DNA from 2 places in the Pusillimonas sp. NJUB218 genome. Region 2 is predicted to be linked to the other one. Evidence: predicted binding sites of a transcription regulator. Region 2 holds the regulator's gene; the other holds the start of a gene.

Region 1 (5,620 bases), on a different contig from region 2:
GGCATCGGGCCTGCCTTTGAGTTCGGCCGGAAAGCGTTGGGGGTCGGGGTCAAGACCAACCATCAGCATTGAGTCGGCGTGCGCCCAGGCGTAGTCCAGTTTTTCAGTGAATTTCATGACGGCAATAAGAGTATGGGTTACGGTAGCAGGTGACTGATGATGACCATGAGCCAAATCAGGGTGGCGAGTGTGATAGACAGCAAGACAGCCGCGCTGGCGAGGTCTTTGGCTCGGCCGATAAGCGGGTGGTGATCGAGCGTGATGGTGTCGGCAAGCGCTTCGATTGCCGAGTTCAGCAGCTCGATAATGAGTACAAAAAACAGGGCGCCGATAAGCAGGGCACGTTCGGCCAGCGTGTCACCAAGCCAGATGGCGATGGGCACCAGCAAAATAAATGCAAACAATTCTTGGCGGAAGGCGGCCTCGTGTACCAGTGCGGCACGGAACCCTTGTGCAGAGTAGCGCAGGGCGTTAACCAGGCGCCGCATGCCGCCTTTGCTTTTGTAGGGGGAGTTTGCGTGATTCATACCGTATTGTAGTCAAGTCTGCTCACGAAAAAGCCCCCGCATTGCTGCGGGGGCTTTACTGGAAAGACCAGGTACTACAGGGGCTTGATTAGAAGCCGCCCATACCACCCATGCCGCCCATGCCGCCCATATCGGGCATAGCAGGTGCGGGTTTGTCTTCAGGCAGTTCTGCAACAGCAGCTTCTGTGGTCAGCAACAGCGATGCAACCGAAGCAGCGTTTTGCAGGGCAGTGCGGGTGACCTTGGTGGGGTCAAGAACGCCTTGCTCTACCAGGTCGCCGTACTCGCCAGTGGCAGCGTTGTAACCGTAGTTGCCCGAACCGGCAGCAACGTTGTTGACAACGACGCTAGGCTCGTCGCCTGCGTTAGCAACGATAGTGCGCAGAGGCGCTTCGATGGCGCGCAGGATCAGCTTGATGCCGGCTTCCTGGTCGATGTTGTCGCCTTTAACAGCAGCAACAGCAGCTTTGGCACGGATCAGGGCAACACCGCCGCCAGGAACGATACCTTCTTCGACGGCAGCGCGAGTGGCGTGCAGCGCGTCTTCAACGCGTGCTTTCTTCTCTTTCATTTCGACTTCGGTGGCAGCGCCTACGCGAATAACGGCAACACCGCCAGCCAGCTTGGCAACGCGCTCTTGCAGTTTTTCACGGTCGTAGTCGGAAGTAGCTTCTTCGATTTGAACGCGGATTTGCTTGACGCGGGCCTCGATCGATTTGCTGTCGCCAGCGCCGTCGATGATGGTGGTGTTTTCTTTGGCCACTTCGATACGCTTGGCTTGACCCAGATCTTCGAGGGTAGCGTTTTCGAGCGAACCGCCGGTTTCTTCAGAGATAACAGTACCACCGGTCAGGATGGCGATGTCTTCGAGCATAGCTTTACGACGGTCGCCGAAGCCAGGGGCCTTGACGGCTGTTGTCTTGAGGATGCCGCGAATGTTGTTGACCACCAAAGTAGCCAGTGCTTCGCCTTCGACGTCTTCGGCGATGATCAGCAGAGGACGGCTGGACTTGGCAACCTGTTCGAGAACGGGCAGCAGATCGCGGATGTTGCTGATTTTCTTGTCGTAGATCAGGACAAACGGATCTTCAAGAACAGCAGCTTGCTTTTCTTGGGTGTTGATGAAGTAGGGCGACAGGTAGCCGCGGTCGAATTGCATACCTTCGACGACGTCCAGTTCGTTTTCAAGCGATTTGCCGTCTTCGACGGTAATAACGCCTTCTTTGCCTACTTTGTCCATTGCGTCGGCGATGATCTGGCCGATGGAAGTGTCGCTGTTAGCCGAAATCGAGCCAACCTGGGCGATTTCTTTGCTGGTGGTGCAGGGCTTTGAAAGCTTCTGCAGCTCGGCAATGGCGGCTGTGACGGCTTTGTCGATACCGCGCTTCAGGTCCATTGGGTTGATGCCGGCGGTAACGTACTTGATGCCTTCTTCAACGATAGACTGAGCCAGAACTGTTGCAGTAGTGGTACCGTCACCGGCGTTGTCGGAAGTTTTGGAAGCAACTTCTTTAACCAGTTGTGCACCAATGTTTTCGAACTTGTCTTTCAGTTCGATTTCTTTAGCAACCGACACACCGTCTTTGGTAACGGTGGGGGCGCCGAAAGAGCGCTCGAGTACAACGTTGCGGCCTTTCGGGCCCAGAGTTGTTTTAACGGCGTTGGCCAGAACGTTTACGCCGCGCACAATGCGCGAACGGGCGTCGTCGCCGAATTGAACTTGTTTAGCTGCCATGGTTTGATTCCTTGCTTGTTCTGTTCGTTGCTGATTACTGGATCACGGCGAGGATTTCGTCCTCGCGGATGACGAGCAGTTCTTCGCCATCGACCTTGACGGTTTGGCCGGCATATTTGCCGAAAAGGACCTTGTCGCCTGCCTTGACATCAACGGGAAGAATCTTGCCGTCTTCTGTTTTCTTGCCGGGGCCGACTGCAATAACTTCGCCTTGATCAGGCTTTTCAGCGGCGCTTTCGGGGATAACGATGCCGGAGGCGGTTTTACGCTCGTTGTCCAGGCGTTTGACGATCACGCGATCGTGCAAAGGACGCAGTGCCATGAAGGTACTCCTCAGAAAATAATGAATGTAATCAATAATCGGGGGTGTTGTTAGCACTCTACCCCGTCGAGTGCTAATTATAAGGACGAACCTTAAGACTTCAAGAGGCAGGGTGCGTTTTGTTACATTTTTGCTGGTTGCGGAGGGATGGCGTAGGGTCAACGAAACTCGAAGTGTTCATTGTGCAAATGCCAGGAGCCAGGGGGTAATGACTTCTTAAGTGCGTGCTCTAATTGCTTGCCCATAGCTGCCGGACCGCAAAACCACACCTGCAGTGGTTTGCCGGCCTGATACTGTTGCAGGACTTGTTCTGGCGTCCAGCGACGGCCATCAGCAAAAATATCCAGATGTACATCGGGGTGAAGGGCCGCAGCTTCTTTCAGTGCTTTGGCCAAAGGGTCGTTTGCATGCTGACAGGCATACTGCAACCAAGCTTGTGGCGCATGGCCGTCTTGGTGATGCTGGCCTAGCCAAGATAAAAAGGGTGTTGCCCCCACGCCGGCACCGACCCAGACATGTACGGCGCCATCGTCATGATCAGGGGGCACGAAGCGGCCATATGGGCCGTCCAGCTCTATACTAAGACCGGGTTGAAGGCGTTCGGATAGCCCGCGTGTCCAATCGCCTAATTGTTTGATGTGAAAGCGTACGACATGGTTCTTCTGGTCTGCATCAGACAGCGTGAACGGGTGAGCCTCTTGTTCTCCGGCCACGCGCAAAAAGGCGAATTGCCCTGCCTTATGGCCCTGCCACGAATCGCCCAGGCGGCATTGCACTTCCAGTACGTCGCCCAGCCGGGTGCACGATACTACGGTACCCTTGTGCGGGTAAGCTGGTTTCAGATCACGAATCAATTGCATCACGGCGGCAATCACGCCGATGGTCATCGTTGCCGCCAGCAGCCAGCCCCCGACACCGCCCCAATAACCATAAGGGGTCAGCACGATGCCGTGAAATACCAGCAGCAGGTAGGCCAATGGCATGAATCGATGCAGCCAATACCAGCGTTTGTAGGGCACGGTGCGGCGGGCCAACGTGATGATCAGCATCAGGATCAGCGCGTAGAAAGTCCATTCGCCCATGGTTTTGGCATAGGGCTTAAGAACGCTGACCCATTCGGGTACTGGCATCTTGGCCAGCCGGCCCGCGTTGCCAATGGCTGTAGTAATGAGCGGCTTTGACTCTTTAGCCAGCCAGTGCGCAAAGCTCAGGGCAACGGCAATGATGCCTAACCATTTGTGTAGTCGGTAGGCTTTATCCATGCCGCCCAAAGGCGACTCTAGCCAGCGGGGGCGCAAGGCCAGCACCATAATGGCTGTCATGGCACCCAAGGCCAAAATGCCAGTCAGCAGCATACCTTCTTGGCGCATGACCCACAGCAAATCACCGGGTGGCGATGGCGACAGCCAGAAGGCTTCGACAGCCCAGATCACAAAGAAACAAGCCAGGATTAGAACAATGCCACGGCGCAAGAGAACACTCCGATTTGGTTGGTGACGTTAAAACGGTGAGTGTTAAGCTGCGACACCAAACAGCGCACCGACGCCTGCAGTCAGCCCCATTGCCAGGGCGCCCCAGAAGGTTACGCGCGCAGTCGAGATCAGTAAAGGGGAGCCGCCTGCTTTTGCGGCGATCAAGCCTAGAAGCGCAAGAAAGAAAAGTGAGCTGCCTGCAACATATCCCATGAGCGCCGACGTAGGAAACAGCAGAACCACTAATAAAGGAAGGAGTGCACCCGCAGCAAAAGTTGCCGCCGAGGCCAGAGCGGCTTGTACCGGTTTAGCGGCCAATGTGTCCGAGATTCCCAGCTCGTCGCGTGCATGTGCCGCGATGGCATCGTGGGCCATCAGTTGGGTCGCTACACTCGAGGCCAAGTGTTCATCAAGGCCTCGATTGACGTAAATGGCTGTAAGCTCGGCGTGCTCTTGTTCGGGGTTTTCAGCTAACTCTGCCTTTTCGCGGGCCAGGTCTGCATTCTCGGTATCGGCTTGTGAGCTGACTGACACATACTCACCTGCAGCCATGGACATGGCGCCGGCAACCAGGCTGGCGACGCCGGCAACAAGGATACTTTGGGTACCCGCGCCCGTAGCGGCCACGCCCAAGACCAGACTTGACGTAGAGACAATCCCGTCATTGGCGCCAAGAACCGCAGCCCTAAGCCAGCCCGTGCGGTGGGTTTTATGTCTTTCGCTATGCCTCATTGATCGTGCCGGTTTGGTTGGTCGGGTACTGCACAGATGGTGACATAATGTTGAAAATTCTACACTTGGCGCCGGGTGAGTTCCAGGCTCAGAGCAGGCATTGATAAATTAAAAGCGTATGGCGATCCGTTACTCAAAAATTTTGTTTGTGGCTGCTATAGCCTTATTCGCGACGCTGGTGGCGTTCGGCAATATTACCGATTACGGCAGCAATTTTGCTTTTGTACGGCATGTGCTGCTTATGGACACGATTTTTCCCGACGCGGCCATCGGGTATCGAGCCATAGACGCACCCTGGTTTCATCACTTGGCTTACGTCATCATCATCGGGCTCGAGGCATTGACGGCGGTGCTTTGCTGGTTGGGAGCCTGGCGTTTGCTGCGACAGGTCAAGGCGCCTGCGCGTGACTTCAATCGCGCCAAAAGCACGGCTGTGTGGGGGCTCTCACTGGGGTTTTTGGTGTGGCAGGTGGGGTTTATGTCTATCGGCGGCGAGTGGTTCGGGATGTGGATGTCGTCCCAATGGAATGGGGTGCCGTCGGCTTTCCGATTCTTGGTCACCATTATTCTGGTGCTTATTTACGTGGCCGTCCCCGATGCCGAACTCGATGACTAAAAGACAAGGTGCAATTTGGCGCCATTAGCGCCCCTGAGCATCTGTTTCGTCCCGGCGCGATCACCCCTTGCCTCTAATCAAATCAATTTGACGTCTGTCGCGCTTGGTCGGGCGCCCGACGCTTATGGTTTGTGCGGGTTCCGGCGCCAATCGGCGCAGTTCGGCGGCTTTTTCGCGCTTTTCGCGGCTTTCGGTTGTTTCTTCGTAGAGCAATTG
Region 2 (5,620 bases):
CATTTCAAGACCAGAAATAGCTGTGTACAAAGTGCGCAGGCGATTAGCCCCGCCGAGGGTTAGCCATGTGCCGGCGACCGCCCCTTTTACAACCAGCCCTGCAGATGCTGCTTGACCAGGCCGGTCAGGCCGCGCGCCCAGGTTTCGTCATCGTTGAGGCATTCGATATAACGGAACTGTTCGCCGCCTGCATGTAAAAACGCCTCTTGACACTCCACCTGGATTTCCTCGAGCGTCTCGAGACAATCGGCCAGAAAACCCGGACACATGACATCGACCCGGCGCACCCCTTGTTCAGCCCAGGCTTTGAGGGTGGGCTCGGTATAGGGCTGCAACCATTTCTCGGCGCCAAACCGGCTTTGAAACGACACATGCACCAAATGGCCGTCTTCGCCCAGACATTCACGCAGCGCTGCTGCCGTGTCCATGCAGTCGCGATGATAAGGATCACCCTGATTAATAGTGCGCTGGGGCAAACCATGAAAACTCAACAACAGACGCTCGGGCTTACCTTGCGATTGCCACAGTGCGCGAACCTTGTCGGCCATGGCTTTAATATAGGCGGGCAAAGTCGGGTAACGTTTCACAAACCGCAGTTCGGGCTGATTACGCAAGCGCGCTGCATAAGTGCACACCGCATCAACCGCGGTGGCGGTAGTACTGGCTGCATACTGCGGATACATGGGCACCGTCAGGATGCGCTCGCACCCTTTCGCTCGCAGGGCTTCGATACCCTGCGCCACGGAAGGGTTGCCGTAGCGCATAGCCAGGACCACGTGCACGTCGTGCCCCTGCTCGGTTAACAGGTCTTGCACGCGGTCGGCCTGCGCCTGGCTGTACACCGTAAGCGGTGAGCCGTTTTCGAGCCAAATACCGGCATAACGCGGCACCAGCTTACGGGGCCGGATACGCAAAATAATGCCCTGCAAAATAAATTGCCAGATCCATTGCGGAATTTCGATGACGCGCGGGTCGGACAGAAACTCGGACAAATACCGGCGGATAGCGGGCGCTGTCGGTGCATCGGGCGTACCCAGATTGACCAGCAGAACGCCGACGGGGCCCTCGGCGCGCGCCGGCGGGTTCGGATCAAGGCCATGAGGATCGGGCGTTTCGGGCAGATAACGAGACGGCAAAAAACTGGACATGAAAGGCCTTGAAAGAATCGGGGTCAGGACGTGTTGTGGCTAAGCGCGTTTGAGAGCAGGCGCGCCGTGATGTCGACGATGGGAATGACGCGATCGTAGGCCATACGGGTAGGCCCGATCACACCCAGAGTGCCGACGATTTTACCGTCGATACCATAGGGTGCTGTAATAACCGAGACGTCTTCTAGCGGGACAAGCTGTGAATCGCCGCCGATATAAATTTGCACACCATGCGCGCGGCTGGAGACATCGAGCAACTGCAACAGATCGGTTTTTTTCTCGAAAAGTGCAAACATGCGACGCAAGCGATCCATGTCTGACGCGATGTCGGAAATATCGAGTAATTTGCTTTCGCCGGAAATCACCACGCCGTCATCACTGCCGTCAGACGCCGTACCCGCCTCAACCGCCTGTTGCATCAGACGCGAAATATCTTCTTTAAGCGATGACAACTCGTTGGTAATGGCCTCGCGGACTTCATAAAACGACCGGCCTGCAAAATGCGCATTAAAGAAATTACTGGCTTCGGTCAGCTCTTGGTCGAGGTAATCGCGCTGAACAAACAAAATGCGGTTTTGTACGTCACCGTCCGGTGTCACGATGATCAGCAGAACGCGCTTGTCGGAAAGACGGATGAATTCGATTTGCCGAAATACTTGCGAGCGCTTTGGGGCCAGCACCACACCGGCAAAGCGGGTAAGGTTAGACAACAAATTCGCCGCAGCATTAACGGCTCGTGTCGGCTCGGATGCCGGCAACATCTCGCGTATCTGGCTGGGTTGCAAAACCTCGAAGCGTTGCGTCGCCAGCAGACGATCGACAAACAGACGGTAGCCTCGCGGGGTTGGCACCCGCCCGGCCGACGTATGCGGGCTATGGATAAGCCCCAGCTCTTCGAGGTCGGCCATGACATTACGAATGGTGGCCGGGGACAGCTCGAACATTTTTGAAAGTGTGCGCGACCCCACGGGTTGACCATCGGCAATATAACGCTCGATGAGTGCCTTGAGCAGGGCTTTGGCTCTGTCGTCCATGTCCATGTTTAAACCTTACGCCTCCGGAAGACAAAGTTGTCGTTCCGGGTACAACAACAAACGCTTGTGGAACATATAATAAATTTATCTGAACCCAAACATCATAAACAAGGTATCGGCACAATGCATTTCAAAACTGTAGCGTTGGTCGGGCGCTACCAGGACAGCGGACTTGACGCCCCGCTGCGCGAACTGGCCGCGACCCTCGAAAAAGCAGGGTGCCGCGTTCTTGTCGAAACCGATACTGCCGTTAATACCGGAGTCACCGAATACGCTGTCGCGTCGTACGCCGAAATCGGCGGCCAGGCCGACCTGGCCGTTATTATGGGCGGCGACGGCACCATGCTGGGCGCAGCCCGCATGCTGGCGCGGGCCCATGTACCGCTTATCGGCATCAACCACGGACGGCTCGGGTTTATTACCGACATCCCGCTGCAGTCGGCAGCCGCCGCTTTAACACGCGTCATCGAAGGCAACTTCAATATCGAAGAGCGCATCTTACTTGAAGGCCGCGTCATGCGCGGCGACCAGATCATGTTTTCGGGGGTTGCCCTGAACGACGTCGTCATCAATCGCGCCGGCCGCGGCGGCATGATCGAACTGGGCGTCGAGCTCGATGGCAACCTGATGTACAACCAACGCGCCGACGGCCTGATCATCTCTACCCCGACGGGCTCGACCGCTTACGCGCTGTCGGCCAACGGCCCCATTTTGCACCCGCAACTGCGCACCATGCTGCTGGTACCGGTCGCACCGCAAACATTGTCAAACCGACCCATCGTCATCCCCGACAGCGGCGTACTCAGCATCACCATCACATCGCTCAGCCGCGTCGAATCAGGTGCCAGCGTTCACTTCGACATGCAAACCTGGTCCGAATGCCAAGCCGGCGACCGCATCGAAGTGCGGCGCGCGCAAGATACCATACGCTTCGTTCACCCAACCGGTTACAGCTTTTTCTCGACGTTGCGGCGCAAATTGCTCTGGAACCAAATGCCCACCCTGTCAGACGAGACCGAATAAACCATGTTGCGATCCCTGAGCCTTACCGATTTCGTCATTGTCGAGCACTCCGAAATCCAATTCGACTCGGGTTTCACAGTGTTTTCAGGCGAGACAGGCGCTGGCAAGTCAATTCTTATCGACGCCCTGTCGCTGGTGCTGGGCGCGCGTGCCGACACCGCTTTTATTCGCGATGGCGCCGACAAGGCCGACATCAGCGCGGTATTTAACGTGCCCGACAACCTGGTCGGCTGGCTGACCGAACACGACCTTGATACCGACGATACGCTGGTGCTTCGTCGCGTAATCGACCAGCAAGGCAAAAGCCGCGCCTACATTAACGGGGTGCCCGCCACGCTGGGCCAATTACGCGAACTAAGCGAACAGTTGGTCGATATCCATGGCCAGCACGCCCACCAAAGCCTGCTCAAACCCGGTAGCCAGCGCGAACTACTCGACACGCAAGGCCGCCACACCGATCTAGTCCAAAATGTGGCGCAAGCTTGGCAGGCCTGGCAAACACTGACCAAACAGCTCGACAATGCGCGCGCACATACCGACACACTTCAAGAAGAACAAAACCGGCTCGAATGGCAAGTCAACGAGCTTGAACAGCTAAGCCTGGCCGACGGCGAATGGGACGCCCTCTCGGCTGAACACAACCGCCTGGCTCACGCCCAATCGTTACTTGAAAACGCCACACAGGCTTTAAGCGCATTAGACGACGACACCGCCGGCGCGCATCACATCCTGAACACCGCAGCGCATCGGCTGCAAGGCATGCTTCGCCATGACGCACAACTCGCCGTAATTTGCGACACACTCGAATCGGCTCGCATCGCGACTGCCGAGGCCATATCCGACCTGAACAGCTACATCAGCAAGCTCGACCTCGACCCCGACGCCCTGCAGCAAGCCGAGGCGCGAATGTCGGCCATCTTCGACGCCGCTCGCAAATTCCGCGTCGAACCCGACGAGATCCCCGCCTTGGCCACACGCTTGCGTGAACGGCTACACGAAACACAAGCTGGCATCGACCTGGCAGCACTCGAAGCCAAAGCCCAGGCAGCGCACGACCACTACACGACATGGGCGGCACAATTGACAGCCGCACGAAAAAAGGCTGCCAGCCTCATGGCACCCGCCGTCACTCAAGCCATGCAAACGCTAGCCATGGCCGGCGGGCGCTTCGATGTGGCCATCACCCCTTGTGCATCTGGCCCTAACGGCAACGAAACCATTGAATTTTTGGTGGCGGCCCACACCGGCACACAGCCTCGCCCGCTGGCCAAGGTGGCCTCAGGCGGCGAACTGGCCCGGCTGTCGCTGGCGCTGTCAGTCATCGCCAGCCAGGCTGCACGCGTCCCTACACTTATTTTCGACGAGGTCGACAGCGGTATTGGCGGCGGGGTGGCCGAAGTAGTGGGCAAACTGCTTGGGGCCCTGGGCGAACGCCATCAGGTGCTATGCGTCACACACTTGCCCCAGGTAGCGGCTTGCGGCAACCATCACTTCAAGGTCAGCAAGTCTCAGCACAAAGGCAAAACGACCTCGCGCATCGATTTACTCGATAAAAAAGCGCGCATCGATGAGATAGCGCGCATGCTGGGTGGGCTAAGCATTACCGACACTACGCGTCAGCATGCCGCCGAAATGCTGGGGGCCTGAAGCTTATTTTTTCTTCTGGCACGACCCGCAAATGCCGTAAAGCATCATAGTGTGGCTTTCGAGCGTAAAGTTTTTTTGCTCGGCGATCAGGTGCTGACGCTTTTCGATGTCGGGGTCGGTGAACTCGACCACCTTGCCACAGTTGGTGCAGATAAGATGGTCGTGGTGGTCGCCGTCGTTAAGCTCGAAAACGGCCTTGCCCCCATCGAACTGGCTACGCGTTAGAATACCTGCCTGTTCAAACTGCGTCAGCACGCGGTAAACGGTTGCCAGGCCAATATCGATATCTTCTGCGATAAGGGCACGGTAAACGTCTTCGGCGCTTTGGTGGCGTGTGTCTGATTTACGAAAAACATCCAGAATTTTAAGGCGTGGAAACGTTGCCTTAAGACCCATGTTTTTCAGTTCGTTTTGTTCATTCATGTTCGAGGCTCTCGGGCAGGTGGACATTATGCCTTTATCATAACGGTTTTATTCAACCTGAATCACAGGGGCGCTTCGTGCTTACGACTGCTAAACCACTATTTTCAAAGTTGCGCACAGGCTTGACCGTTGGTGCGCTGGCCCTGACGCTCACCGCATGCGGCGGCACCAAGTGGGGCTTCCCTTACCGGGCCGACGTTCAGCAGGGCAACTGGGTGACTGCCGAGCAAGTCGCGCGACTCGAACCCGGCATGACCCGTGAGCAAGTTCGCTTCATTTTGGGCACACCCACCCTGCAAGACATCTTCCGCAACGACCGCTGGGATTACCCCTACTTCAACAAAC

What was found. Region 2 encodes HrcA, which represses chaperone genes, less so after heat shock. Its sites were predicted from a motif close to TTAGCACTCNNNNNNNNNGAGTGCTAA; they were not measured.
Region 1: groES (co-chaperone GroES) is a predicted target of HrcA. The motif match lies at 2,635-2,661, and genes of this name have one in related genera.

Annotation. Positions count from the first base shown of each region.
Region 1 covers NZ_NQMK01000013.1:30,875-36,494, reverse strand. The annotation lists gene pyrF (orotidine-5'-phosphate decarboxylase) at 1-117, opposite strand, end outside; gene CHR62_RS14810 (diacylglycerol kinase) at 138-527, opposite strand; gene groL (chaperonin GroEL) at 616-2,262, opposite strand; gene groES (co-chaperone GroES) at 2,297-2,584, opposite strand; gene CHR62_RS14795 (ferric reductase-like transmembrane domain-containing protein) at 2,743-4,056, opposite strand; gene CHR62_RS14790 (VIT family protein) at 4,099-4,788, opposite strand; gene CHR62_RS14785 (DUF2165 family protein) at 4,907-5,404, shown strand; gene CHR62_RS14780 (RNA-binding S4 domain-containing protein) at 5,465-5,620, opposite strand, start outside.
Region 2 covers NZ_NQMK01000004.1:175,534-181,153, reverse strand. The annotation lists gene hemH (ferrochelatase) at 87-1,148, opposite strand; gene hrcA (heat-inducible transcriptional repressor HrcA) at 1,172-2,182, opposite strand; gene CHR62_RS07275 (NAD kinase) at 2,306-3,205, shown strand; gene recN (DNA repair protein RecN) at 3,209-4,852, shown strand; gene fur (ferric iron uptake transcriptional regulator) at 4,856-5,275, opposite strand; gene CHR62_RS07260 (outer membrane protein assembly factor BamE) at 5,353-5,620, shown strand, end outside.